Regions from separate parts of the Dorea longicatena genome, predicted to be linked through region 3. Evidence: riboswitches for the same ligand, from Rfam matches in the RefSeq annotation. Region 3 holds a riboswitch; each other region holds the start of a gene.
The links. A riboswitch is a leader RNA that binds a small molecule or an ion and turns the genes downstream of it on or off. The one in region 3 is predicted to bind glycine.

Region 1: it holds a riboswitch for glycine, as region 3 does, so the genes downstream of both, NQ508_RS03605 (GrdX family protein) here and NQ508_RS08860 (serine hydroxymethyltransferase) in region 3, are expected to answer to the same signal.
Region 2: it holds a riboswitch for glycine, as region 3 does, so the genes downstream of both, NQ508_RS03545 (alanine/glycine:cation symporter family protein) here and NQ508_RS08860 (serine hydroxymethyltransferase) in region 3, are expected to answer to the same signal.

Annotation. Positions count from the first base shown of each region.
Region 1 covers NZ_CP102280.1:741,091-745,367, forward strand. The annotation lists gene NQ508_RS03595 (glycine--tRNA ligase) at 1-193, shown strand, start outside; gene NQ508_RS03600 (alanine/glycine:cation symporter family protein) at 441-1,814, shown strand; glycine riboswitch at 2,026-2,138, shown strand; gene NQ508_RS03605 (GrdX family protein) at 2,283-2,663, shown strand; gene NQ508_RS03610 (glycine/sarcosine/betaine reductase component B subunit) at 2,736-4,016, shown strand; gene grdB (glycine reductase complex selenoprotein B) at 4,035-4,277, shown strand, end outside.
Region 2 covers NZ_CP102280.1:722,900-727,176, forward strand. The annotation lists gene NQ508_RS03535 (dihydroorotase) at 1-898, opposite strand, end outside; gene NQ508_RS03540 (DUF3877 family protein) at 1,046-1,579, shown strand; glycine riboswitch at 1,811-1,915, shown strand; gene NQ508_RS03545 (alanine/glycine:cation symporter family protein) at 1,917-3,374, shown strand; gene NQ508_RS03550 (diacylglycerol kinase) at 3,624-4,001, shown strand; gene NQ508_RS03555 (phasin family protein) at 4,023-4,277, shown strand, end outside.
Region 3 covers NZ_CP102280.1:1,861,426-1,865,702, forward strand. The annotation lists gene gcvT (glycine cleavage system aminomethyltransferase GcvT) at 1-143, opposite strand, end outside; gene NQ508_RS08860 (serine hydroxymethyltransferase) at 212-1,459, opposite strand; glycine riboswitch at 1,561-1,634, opposite strand; gene NQ508_RS08865 (Mrp/NBP35 family ATP-binding protein) at 1,920-2,753, opposite strand; gene NQ508_RS08870 (RidA family protein) at 2,759-3,136, opposite strand; gene NQ508_RS08875 (ornithine cyclodeaminase family protein) at 3,141-4,088, opposite strand; gene NQ508_RS08880 (MATE family efflux transporter) at 4,090-4,277, opposite strand, start outside.

The DNA.
Region 1 (4,277 bases), 1.1 Mb from region 3:
ATATGATGACCGTGGAAATATCGGAAAACGTTACCGTCGTCAGGATGAGATCGGAACACCATTCTGTGTAACATACGATTTCGATTCTGAAGAAGACGGAGCAGTAACTGTCCGTGACAGAGATACCATGGAACAGGAAAGAATCAAGATTGAAGATCTGGATGCTTATTTCGAGAAGAAATTCGAGTGGTAAGAATCAGAAAATTGAAGCATAAGAGATAAAACAAGAGACCGTGGAATCGGCTATGTATGCCAAAGTGCGTGCATGGCGGTTTCACGGTCTTTTTTTATATATGCAGGTATGTAGAAAATGATTTGTGCATAATGTACAAAAAAATAAAATATAAAATAAAATATTGATTTAAAATAAATAAAAGAGTATATTTATAGAAAACACCTGATTCATTATTCATAAAATCTATAAGTAAGGAGGAAAGACTTTGGATAAACTGAATAATATCGTATTACTGATTCAGCATTATCTGGCAGATTATATTTTAATCATTCTGCTGTTAGGAGGAGGTGTTATATTTACGATCCGGCTCGGATTTATCCAGATACGGGGATTTAAGGCCGGGTGGAAAAGAACGTTTGGCGGACTGTTTTCGAAAAAAGGAACGGCGGGAAAAGACGGTATGTCATCATTTCAGGCACTTGCAACGGCTATTGCAGCACAGGTAGGAACGGGGAATATTGCAGGAGCGGCAACAGCATTGGCAATAGGCGGACCGGGAGCGATTTTCTGGATGTGGATTGCGGCATTTCTTGGAATGGCGACCATTTTCGGAGAAGCTATTATGGCTCAGAAATATAAGCATGTAGGAAAAGACGGGCATGTAACAGGCGGACCGGTTTATTATATTCAGGCGGCTTTCAAAGGTACTTTTGGAAAAATCCTGGCAGCTGTCTTTTCTGTTCTGATCATTTTTGCACTGGGATTTATGGGAAATGCGGTACAGTCCAACTCGATAGCGTCAGCATTTCATACTGCATTTGGTATACCACAGATAGTGGTGGGGATCATTATAGCGGTTATCGCATTGTTTGTATTTGTCGGAGGAATTTCCAGAATTGCAAAAGTTACAGAGACGATTGTTCCAATCATGGCATGTTTTTATATTATCGGATCACTGATTGTAATCTTTGCAAACTTTAAAGAAATCCCATATGCATTTTATTCTATCGTTGTAGGTGCTTTTAAACCGTCTGCAGTCAGTGGCGGAGCAGTGGGAGCAACGGTAAAGCTTGCACTCACAAAAGGTGTGGCAAGAGGACTGTTCTCGAATGAAGCAGGTATGGGATCGACGCCTCACGCACATGCGGTAGCGAAAGTAGAACATCCGGTAGAGCAGGGATTTGTAGCAATGATCGGTGTATTCATTGATACCTTTGTAATTCTGAATCTGACGGCACTGGTGATTATTACAACACAGTCGATTCCGACAGGGCTTACAGGTACAGCACTCAGCCAGTATGCATTTTCGAGTGTATTCGGAAAATTCGGTAATGTATTTATTGCAATCTGTATGTTCTTTTTCGCATTTTCGACGATTATCGGCTGGTATTTCTTTGGACAGGCCAATGTGAAATATTTATTTGGAAAAAATGCAGTAAAGCCGTATGCGGTTCTGGTTTCGCTCTGTGTATTGTTAGGTTCACTTGCACAGGTTGATCTGGTATGGAATATGGCAGACTGTTTCAATTCATTGATGGTAATTCCTAATATTCTTGCATTGTTCTTCCTGAGCAGCCAGATGAAAGAACTGCATGACGATTACTATCATAATTTCTTAAAAAATAAAAAAGTAAAATAAAGAAAAAAGACTTTATGAATAATGAATAAGTGAAAATGAAAAAATGGAGGAAAAATAAAAAAATATACAAATAGTAGATTGCATAATTGTTCAAAACGACTAAAAAAAGATAAAAAAAGATAAAGTATTGCAATATAAGTAACAATGATGTAATATAGAAGAAGGAAATAAATGATATAAAAATTTTCTATAACTGAAAAGAAGAGTGGGATGATATTTCTCAAGAGAGAGCTGCCAGGGCAGCCGCCGAAGAGGCAAACCGGTATCGAAAAAAATGGGGAGAAACCGGACGAAACTTTCAGGCAAAAGGACGGAGAAAGGTACTACATTCTGAATCTTGTACTGTAAGAGGAATTAGATTTAACAGGACGAAAGACAGAAAAGGACGTTTGAACGCAGTAACTGGCGTGGGACGTCCTTTTTATTTTCTAAGGCTGGTTGAAATAACATAAGAGAGGATGGACATGAATGAGTAAGTATATGGTGATCACAAATAATCCGCTTGTACGATCCAGGCTGGATGATACACATGAGGTAATCTATCTGGAACTCTCTTATGAAGAACTTCTGAAGGTAGTAAGGGACAGAATTTACGAAGGTCACAGATTATTGACACATCCATTATCAGGAAGTGTAAAACCAAAGGAAACACCGTACAAATCTGTGCTGATATCTGAGAGAAAGGAGAAGGTGGATGGGGAATCTGTCAGATTGATTGAAAATGCGATTCTGGTATGTCAGAAATTTCAAGATAAAAGTAAGTATTACAAAGAAGAAGTTTATAAGGATTTTCAATTGGTTGACTGGACTTTATTAGAGAGCGGACTGGCGTCTGCGGATGTCTGGTAGAAGACAGTGATAAAAGAGGTTGTAAAACGGGCAGCGTTTTATAAAAGAAGATGAAAAGAGGAGGAAAAGATCGTGAGATTAGAAATGGGTAATATTTACATTAAGGATATCCAGTTTGCGGATACATCAAAGATTGAAGATGGAATCCTGTATGTAGATAAAGGAGCTGTAAAAGCGGTAGCATTGGAAGATGAGCATATCAAAACAGTCACTTTTGATATTGCGAAACCAGGAGAATCAGTAAGAATCACACCGGTAAAAGATGTGATCGAACCAAGAGTAAAAGTTGAGGGAAAAGGCGGGGTATTCCCGGGAATTATTTCAAAAGTTGATACCGTTGGTTCCGGAAAGACGTATGCATTAAAAGGAATGGCTGTTGTAACAGCAGGAAGAATCGTCGGTTTCCAGGAAGGTATCATTGACATGACAGGACCGGGAGCTGATTACACACCATTTTCCAAGACATTGAATCTGGTTATGGTATGTGAACCTGTAGAAGGTATCAAGCAGCATGAATATGAAAAAGCAGTCCGGTTTGCCGGATTCCGGGTAGCAGCTTACATTGGGGAATTAGCGCGTGAGCTTACACCGGATGAGACAAAAGTATATGAGACATGCGGTATCAAAGAAGGAATCACACAGTATCCGGATCTTCCGAGAGTTGCATATGTCCAGATGCTTCAAAGCCAGGGACTCTTACATGACACTTATGTATACGGAGTGGATGCAAAGAAGACACTTCCTACAATCTTAAGTCCTACAGAGATCATGGACGGAGCAATCGTCTCTGGTAACTGTGTATCTGCATGTGATAAGAATCCTACATATGTACATGAGAATAATCCGGTTGTTCATGATCTGTTTGAAGAACATGGAAAGACACTGAACTTCGTATGTCAGATCATTACAAATGAAAATGTATACCTTGCAGATAAAGAAAGATCTTCTGACTGGACAGCAAAACTGTGTAAGATGTTAGATCTGGATGGCGTTATTGTATCACAGGAAGGATTTGGTAATCCGGATACAGACCTTATTATGAACTGTAAGAAGATCGAAGCAGAAGGCATCAAGACTGTAATTATTACAGATGAGTATGCCGGACGTGATGGAAAATCACAGTCTCTTGCGGACGCAGATGTGGCAGCAGATGCGGTTGTAACAGGTGGTAATGCAAATGAAGTTGTTATCCTGCCAAAACTTGATAAAGTAATTGGAACTTTAGATTATGTGACAAAGATCGCCGGAGCAAGTGAAGATACACTTCGCGAAGATGGATCTCTTGAAGTAGAACTTCAGGTCATCACAGGTGCAACAAATGAGACAGGTTTCAATAAGCTGAGTGCAAGATAGAAGAGGGAGGATAAGAATATGTCTAAGATAAAAGTAGTTCATTATATCAACCAGTTCTTTGCACAGATTGGTGGAGAGGAAAAAGCAGACTATCCTGCAGAAATTCGTGTTGGGGAAGTTGTAGGACCTGGTCTGGCACTGACACAGAATTTTAAAGATGAAGCAGAGATTATTGCAACAGTTATTTGCGGAGATTCTTACTTCAATGAGAACCTTGAAAAAGCAAAAGCAGATATTCTTGCAATGGTAAAAGAGCAGGCA
Region 2 (4,277 bases), 1.1 Mb from region 3:
CAATCAGGTCAATAGTTCCATCAGCGAGTCCTGCAATAATCTGCTGGCGGTCATTTTCCGTACGAAGCGGCGGATTCATCTTTGCCAGCGTGCCATGTTCCAAAACAGCGTCTTCTGTTAAGGAGAAGTGGTGCGGTGTTGCCTCAGCGTGTAATTTTGCCCCCAGTTTTTTGTATGTACGGATCAGATCAATCGATACACCGGAACTGATATGCTGGATTACAACATCTGCACCGGAACGGAGCGCCAGAAGACAGTCTCTTGCCACCAGTGCTTCTTCGGCAATGGATGGAGAACCGTAGATGCCGAGTGCATCGGATACTTTGCCATGATTGATCCCATTGTTGCGGATAAAAGCCGGGTCTTCTTCGTGAAGACTGATCGGAACGTTTAACTTTGCGGCATTTTTCATCGCCTGATAGCAGAACTCAGCATTCAGAAGAGGGATGCCGTCATCGGTAAATCCGCATGCCCCGGCTTCTTTTAATGCAAGCATGTCTACTTCGTCCTGGCCCTTTAATGAACGGGAGATTGCAGCAGCCTGGAAGATACGGATATCTTCTTTGGAAGCACGTGCAAGATTATCTTTGAGGGTGTCTGTATTGTCGACCGTAGGGGATGTATTTGCCATACAGATTACAGTAGTAAACCCGCCTTTTGCAGATGCCTTTGCTCCTGTATGGATATCTTCTTTATATGTAAATCCCGGATCACGGAAATGTACATGTGTATCGATGAGTCCCGGTCCGACAACGAGTCCTCCGGCTTCTAGAATCTCCTCGGAATCTTCTGAAATTTCAGGTGCGATTCTTGCAATTTTTCCGTTCTTCACCAGTATATCCATATGCTCGGACAGACTAGATGCAGGATCTACCACAAGTCCATGTTTGATGATCATGATAAATTTCCTCCTTAAAAATCTGATGTTAAAATACAGTAAATATTATAAATGTAGTATAATGTATTGGAAATGGGCTTGTCAATTAAGAGACATGGAACAGGAAAGCTGAATATATGAGAAATAAAAGGAGCACGTAGAACAGAAATGGGATTTAAACGTTTGGAAAAAAATTTGATCGATATTATAAAAGAAGAACAGGCAAAACTTGGATTTCGAAAAGAAGAGATCCGTTTGTATTATCCATTGATTTCCCTCAATCATTTCTTTGAGGCGGATGACGATGTGGATGAGATGCAGACACGTCTGGAACAGTTCCCGGAAGAAGTAAAGAAAAAACTCGGAGATATCTGTGTAACGCACAAAAAAGACAGATTCTGCCTGCATATTCCGGAACAGGGAAGTGTCTATGTACATGAACATACGGCAGAAAATGAATTCATCAAAAAGCTGGTGGAGCTGATGATGAATCACGGAATCAAAAAAGAAGATATCCTTGCGATATTTCAGAAAGAGGCAAAAGATATCAGGGTGGGAGATATGCACAACGGAGAATTTGACTTTTGGGTAAGATTTCCGGAAGAAAATGAGGACGAATACTATTACTGCTTTAAGGACGAAGGGGGTCATATGATCTATCACCGTTTTTTGCCGGAAGATTATGCAGATTTCGGATTCTGAAAGGCAGTCGGAAAAGGATAAAAATACAGATGCAGACAGGAATTATAATTATAACTTATAAATGCTGCCTGCATTTTTAATTATAAAATATCTTGCTATATGTAAAGATTCATGATAAGCTATCCTACATCGTGCTAAAGCAAAGACGTGCTAAAGCGATTTGGGTGAGGATTTATTCTCAAAATAATGACAATTACTTTGACGAATTTGCTGCAATGCGATTACGTTATCATAAAAAACTCAGGAGAGTCTTTTCGTAATGAAATGAAAAGCGCCGAAGGTGTAAGCAGAAAACAGATCTGCAAATCTCTCAGGCAAAAGGATGGAGGAATGAATTATGGGAATTTTTGGACGTATTGACACTTTTATTACATGGTTTGACGGAGTCGTATGGGGACTTCCGTTAATCATCTTAATTCTGGTCACAGGAATTTTTCTGACTGTGCGCTTGGGCCTTCTTCAGGTAAGGTATCTTGGAAAAGCGTTAAAATTCATGGTGAAAAATGAAGAAGATGGACACGGAGAAGTAACCAGCTTTGGAGCTCTTTGTACCGCATTATCGGCAACAATCGGTACCGGTAATATCGTCGGTGTGGCAACTGCAATTTCTGCAGGTGGACCGGGAGCGTTATTCTGGATGATCCTGACAGCATTTTTAGGAATGGCAACAAAGTATTCAGAAGGTCTTCTGGCAGTAAAATACCGTACGATCGATGAAGACGGGCATGTACTTGGCGGACCATTCTATTACATTGAGAATGGAATGGGTGTAAAGTTCAGATGGCTTGCAAAGATATTTGCATTCTTTGGAGCAGGGGTTGGATTATTCGGAATCGGTACATTTACACAGGTGAATGGTATCTCATCTGCAGTCCGTAACTTTTTTGATCCGAACATGGCACATACAGTAGCATTGTTTGGAAATGATTATTCATGGGCAACTGTAATATCCTGTCTGGTACTGACGGTATGTGTCGGAATGGTTGTATTAGGTGGAATCAAGAGAATTGCAAAAGTATCTGAGATCGTCGTTCCGTTCATGGCGGTTCTGTATGTAGTATTGGCAGTCATTATCATGGTGACAAATATTACCGCAATTCCGGCAGCTATTGTAACAATTGTAAAATCTGCATTTACCGGAAGCGCACTGGCCGGTGGTGCAATGGGAAGTATGATCGTAGCAATGCAGAAAGGTATTGCCAGAGGAATCTTCTCGAATGAATCCGGACTTGGAAGCGCACCGATCGCAGCGGCTGCAGCACAGACCAAAGAACCTGCAAGACAGGGACTGGTGTCAATGACCGGTACATTTATTGATACGATCGTAATCTGTACGATGACAGGACTTTCTATTGTCATTACAGGAACATGGAATACGGGACTGGAAGGTGTGGAAATTACGACAGCGGCCTTCCAGAAGGGACTTCCGTTCCCGCCGGTTGTGGCATCCTTTGCATTGATGATTTGTCTGGTATTTTTTGCATTTACAACGATTCTTGGATGGGATTATTACGGAGAACGATGCCTGGAATATCTGTTTAATAAGAATATGAAAGCTGTAAGAGCGTATAGATGGCTTTATATTATATGTGTATTCATCGGACCATATATGACGGTTGCGGCAGTATGGAATATCGCAGATATCTTCAATGCATTGATGGCAATCCCGAATCTGATAGCCTTGCTTGCACTCAGCAAAGTCATAGTAAAAGAAACGAAAGCATTTACGGAAAAACTGAATGTGGAAGAGAAGAATCAGAGAATTCTCAAAGGAATGAATGCAGAGAATGTATAATAGAATATAAGTTCTGTAGAGCATATGGTGATAAAATACAGGGATTTTGGTATAAGAAGCAGAATCCCTGTATTTATTTTTGTCCTCTTATTTTGATAGAAAAATTATGCTGGATGCAGAATTTATAAAAGGTCATACTTTTCTTTAAAAGTCCGTATTATTTCTAAAATAAAACAAAATACATACAATGTTTGTGTAAATTTGTGCAAAATGTGTTAAAATGTAAGAAAACAAAGGACAGGTGCAAAAATGAAGAAACAAAAGAAAGATCCATTGTATAAAAGCTTCGGTTATGCATTTGCCGGAATATTTGCAGTGGTAACGAAGGAACGGAATATGAAGATTCATTGTGTGGCAATGGTTTGTGTGGTGATCGCAGGATTCGTATTTCATATTACACCGGTAGAGTGGTGTATCTGCCTGATATTGTTTGGTCTGGTCATGGCATTGGAAATGGTGAATACGGCAGTGGAAGCAGTGGTCGATCTGGTCACGGAAGAGAGAAAGCCGCTTGCAAAGCTTGCAAAAGATGCTGCAGCAGGAGCAGTACTGATCGCGGCAATCATGGCAGCAATTGCAGGGATGATCATATTTATTCCAAAGCTTTTGGAAAGCCTGTCTATATAGACATCGAAAGGAGAACGACCTATGGAAAAATTAGGAAGCGGATTAAAGAAAGTATTACTTGCAGGAATCGGAGCAGTTGCAGTCACAGGAGAGAAATCAAAAGAACTTCTGGATGAGATGGTGAAAAAGGGTGAGTTGACTGTTGAACAGGGCAAAGCACTGAATGAAGAACTTAAGCATAACATCAAGTCGACAGTAAAAGAAAAAGTGAATGTAAAAGTAAAAACATCTTCACCGGAAGAACTGGATGAGCTTTTGGATAAGATGACTCCGGAA
Region 3 (4,277 bases):
AAAAGTCCTGCCTGTGTACGTACTGACATATGTTCTTTGATCACACCTGTTCCATACTGTACCGGGAGAAGATATCCCCCAAATTCTACGATCTTTCCACCGGCTTTTACATGTGCGTCATAAAGTGGAGTCTTTAATTCCATTGTCTTTTCCTCCTTGACATTCTGTGTGTTAGTGCAATACCAGTTCGAATCCGTTGCATTACTAACTGTTAAACATAAAGTGGATATTTACCACAAATCTCATTTACTGCTGCACGGATCTCATCTGCTTTTGTATCAAAGTCTGTAACGGTCATCTTGATCAGTTTTGCGATGGTCTTCATGTCTTCTTCTTTCAGACCTCTCGTTGTCACTGCCGGTGTTCCGATACGGATTCCGCTTGTTACGAACGGGCTTGCCGGATCATTCGGCACTGCGTTCTTATTGACTGTGATATAGACTTTGTCCAGTCTGTTCTGCAGTTCTTTTCCTGTAATATTCATGTTCTGCAAATCCACTAACATCAGATGGTTGTCTGTTCCGCCGCTTACCAGGTTGAATCCCTCATCGATCATAGCCTGTGCAAGTGCTTTTGCATTCTTGATCACCTGTTCCTGATACTCTTTGAACTCCGGTTTTAAAGCTTCTCCGAAACAGATTGCTTTTGCGGCGATGATGTGCATCAGCGGTCCGCCCTGTGTTCCAGGGAAAATGGCTTTGTTGATTGCTTTTGCATATTTTTCTTTGCACATGATCATACCGCCTCTTGGGCCTCTGAGTGTCTTGTGTGTCGTTGTAGTTACTACGTCTGCGTATGGAACCGGACTCTGGTGAAGTCCAGCTGCCACAAGTCCTGCAATATGTGCCATATCTACGAACAAATACGCTCCGACTTCTTTTGCGATATCTTCAAAAATGTCAAACCGGATCTCTCTCGGATATGCAGATGCGCCTGCAACGATCATCTTTGGTTTGCATTCCTGTGCGATCTTACGGATCTCATCGTAATCCAGATATCCATCGTCGTTCACATTATATGGTACGAAATGATATAAGATTCCGGATAAATTCACCGGTGAACCATGTGTCAGGTGTCCGCCATGTGCAAGGTTCAGGCCCATAACGGTATCGCCTGGTTCGAGAAGTGCCTGATACACTGCAGTATTGGCATTGGCTCCGGAATGCGGCTGTACACATACATGCTCACATCCGAATAATTCTTTTGCTCTTTCAATTGCCAGATTCTCCAGAATGTCTACATCTTCGCATCCGCCGTAATATCTCTTTCCCGGATAACCTTCTGCATACTTATTGGTCGGTACGGTTCCCATTGCCAGCATCACTGCCGGGCTTACAATATTTTCAGATGCGATCAGCTCCAGATTTCTTCTCTGTCTGCCAAGCTCTAATGCAAGTGCTTCCCCAACTTCTTTGTCACATTCTGTGATGTAGTTTGTTACATCTTCGATTCTGTTCATTTGTTTTTACCTCCTTCGGAATCTGCCTGCTTTTCGCGCCCATTCCCCATTTTGAGCACTAAAAAAGCAGGCAAAAAATACTTTCTTTTCAAAAGTGTTTTTTGTCTGCCTCTGTCCTTTTACCTGAAAGATTACTTCTTCGGTACAATTCTTATTGTTCTCCAGAGCGTCGTCCGAATTCGTTCCATTTTACCTGAGAGTTTCTGCATGCCCCTTCGGCTCCTATGCTGCATGGTATCTTTGCTTCCTTCTACGCATTTTATCAAAATAATACGTTCCACTTCATTTATGCACTTTGCACATAGGTATCTCACAAATTCATCTATCAACTATGCAATTAGCATAACAGGTTATGTCCTTTAAGTCAACAGTAAATCCATAAGTTAATTATTTATCACAAAAGATGGTACCTGTCAAAGTATTTCAACTCTGCCAAATACCATCTTCTTATCTCCATCTCTTAAAGCTTATTTACTGCTTCCGCAAGATAATCATTGCTTACTTCTGCAAAGTTCTCATTCTCCACTGCCTCTGCAAGACTTGCATCAATCGGCATCTTACCGATGACCGGAACGCCGAGTTCTTCTGCCACTTCGTCGATGTGGCTCTCGCCGAATACGGAGATCTTACGTCCGCAGTCCGGACATTCCAGATAACTGTAGTTCTCCACGATTCCGAGTACCGGGATATCCATCTGTCCTGCCATGTTGTAAGCTTTCTTTACGATCATGCGTACCAGATCCTGCGGAGAAGTTACGATCACGATGCCTTCTACCGGAAGGGACTGGAATACGGTAAGCGGTACATCACCGGTTCCCGGCGGCATGTCTACGAAGAGATAATCCAGTTCTCCCCATGCAACATCTGTCCAGAACTGTGTGACAACACCTGAGATGACCGGACCTCTCCATATAACCGGATCATCTTCTTCCGGAAGTAAAAGGTTGATGGACATGATCTTCGTTCCATCCTTTGCCTCACATGGGAAAATATTTTCTCCATCCCCTTTTGCTTTTTCATGGATTCCATACATCTTCGGAATGGATGGACCTGTGATATCTGCGTCCATGATACCTACAGAAAATCCCTGTTCTCTCATCAGCCTTGCAAGCGATGCGGTAACCATAGATTTTCCAACGCCGCCTTTTCCGCTGACAACTGCGATCACATGGTTGATGTGTGATTTTTTATTTTCCGGTTTGATCAGACTCTGCGGTTTGCTTCCGCATTCACCTGCATGGGAACAGCCCGCACAATCGGACGGGCTGCAGCCTGTTTTTTGTCCTTCTGCCATTTGTCTTACTCCTCTACAGCCGCAATAAGTTCTACTTCACACAGAACTCCCTTTGGAAGTGTCTTTACTGCAACACAGCTTCTTGCCGGTTTTGATGTAAAGTATTTTCCATATACTTCGTTGAATGCTGCAAAGTCACTCATATCTGCAAGGAAGCATGTTGTCTTTAATACCTTGTCAAATGATGTTCCAGCTTCTTTTAAGACCTCTCCTAAGTTCTTGCATACCTGCTCTGTCTGTGCTTCAATTGTAGTTGCTTCTACATCATTCACTTCCGGATTGATTGCGATCTGTCCTGCTGTATACAGTACTCCGTTGTGTACATATCCCTGTGAGTATGGTCCAAGTGCCTTTGGTGCTTTTTCTGTTGCTACGATTTTCATAATGTTATTTCTCCTTTGCTACTTCATATAATTTCTGTGCGATACACACATCAAATAATCCCATTCCAACCGATTTGAAATATGTTGTCTGACCTTCTTTGATCTCTTTTTCCCCCGATACGAGATATTCATGCATCAGTTTTATGCGGTCTTTTGTAAGTTTTCCACTTGCCAGGGGCTGGCTTAGATCTCCGCTTTCCTCACATGCGTATGGCAGTTCTATGTATACATTGTCCACCAGATCCAGTACTGCATCCGGGATTTCCCTCATCTCCGGCATATAAGAGCCGATCGCAATGATGCATTTTCCTCTCAGAAGTTCTTTGTCATCCGGAAGAACAGGTGTGGTAGAAGGAGTTGTTGTACAGATGATATCACTGTTTCGTACAAGCTCTTCCACTGCTTTACATTGTACTACCTTTACGTCTTCCTTATCAATAGCTTTTTTCAGTCTTTCCAGATAATCTGTCAGATCACGGTCACTGTGGTTGAACACATATACGGTATGGATATCTCTTGCCGCACATGCATACACAGCCTGATGGAATCCCTGCATTCCTGCTCCGATGATTCCTACGGTGCGACAGTCTTTTCTTGACAGATGGCGGATCCCCACACCGCCGACAGCTCCGGTTCTCCATGCCGTTACCGATTGCCCGTCCATAACAGCAAGCGGCGCGCCTGTCGTATAATCATTCAGTAACACGATACCATCTATCGACGGCAATCCCAGTTTAGAATTCTCCGGGAAGATCGACAGGATCTTTGTCCCTATGATATCCTTTGTGTAACATGGCATATACATGAGCTGCTTATTTTCATGTTCTACCGTTGGTCTTGGCGGCATATAGAACTCGCCTGATCCATAGATCCGGTATGCCTCTTCAATCTGATCCATCATCTGATCCGGATCGACCATTTCTTCGATCTGCTCCTTGCTTAATACGATCATTTTACATTTCCTCCAGTTCTTTTTGTTCCCTTGTGACATCTCTCAGCCACTTGTATGTCAAATACCGCTTTAAAGTAATCGGTACTTTGATCAGTTCATCACTCATCAGTATAACATATACGACCGGCACACTGGCATGCAAAATAAATGCCGCCACTGCCCCAAGTAAAATGGAGAATCCCCACATCG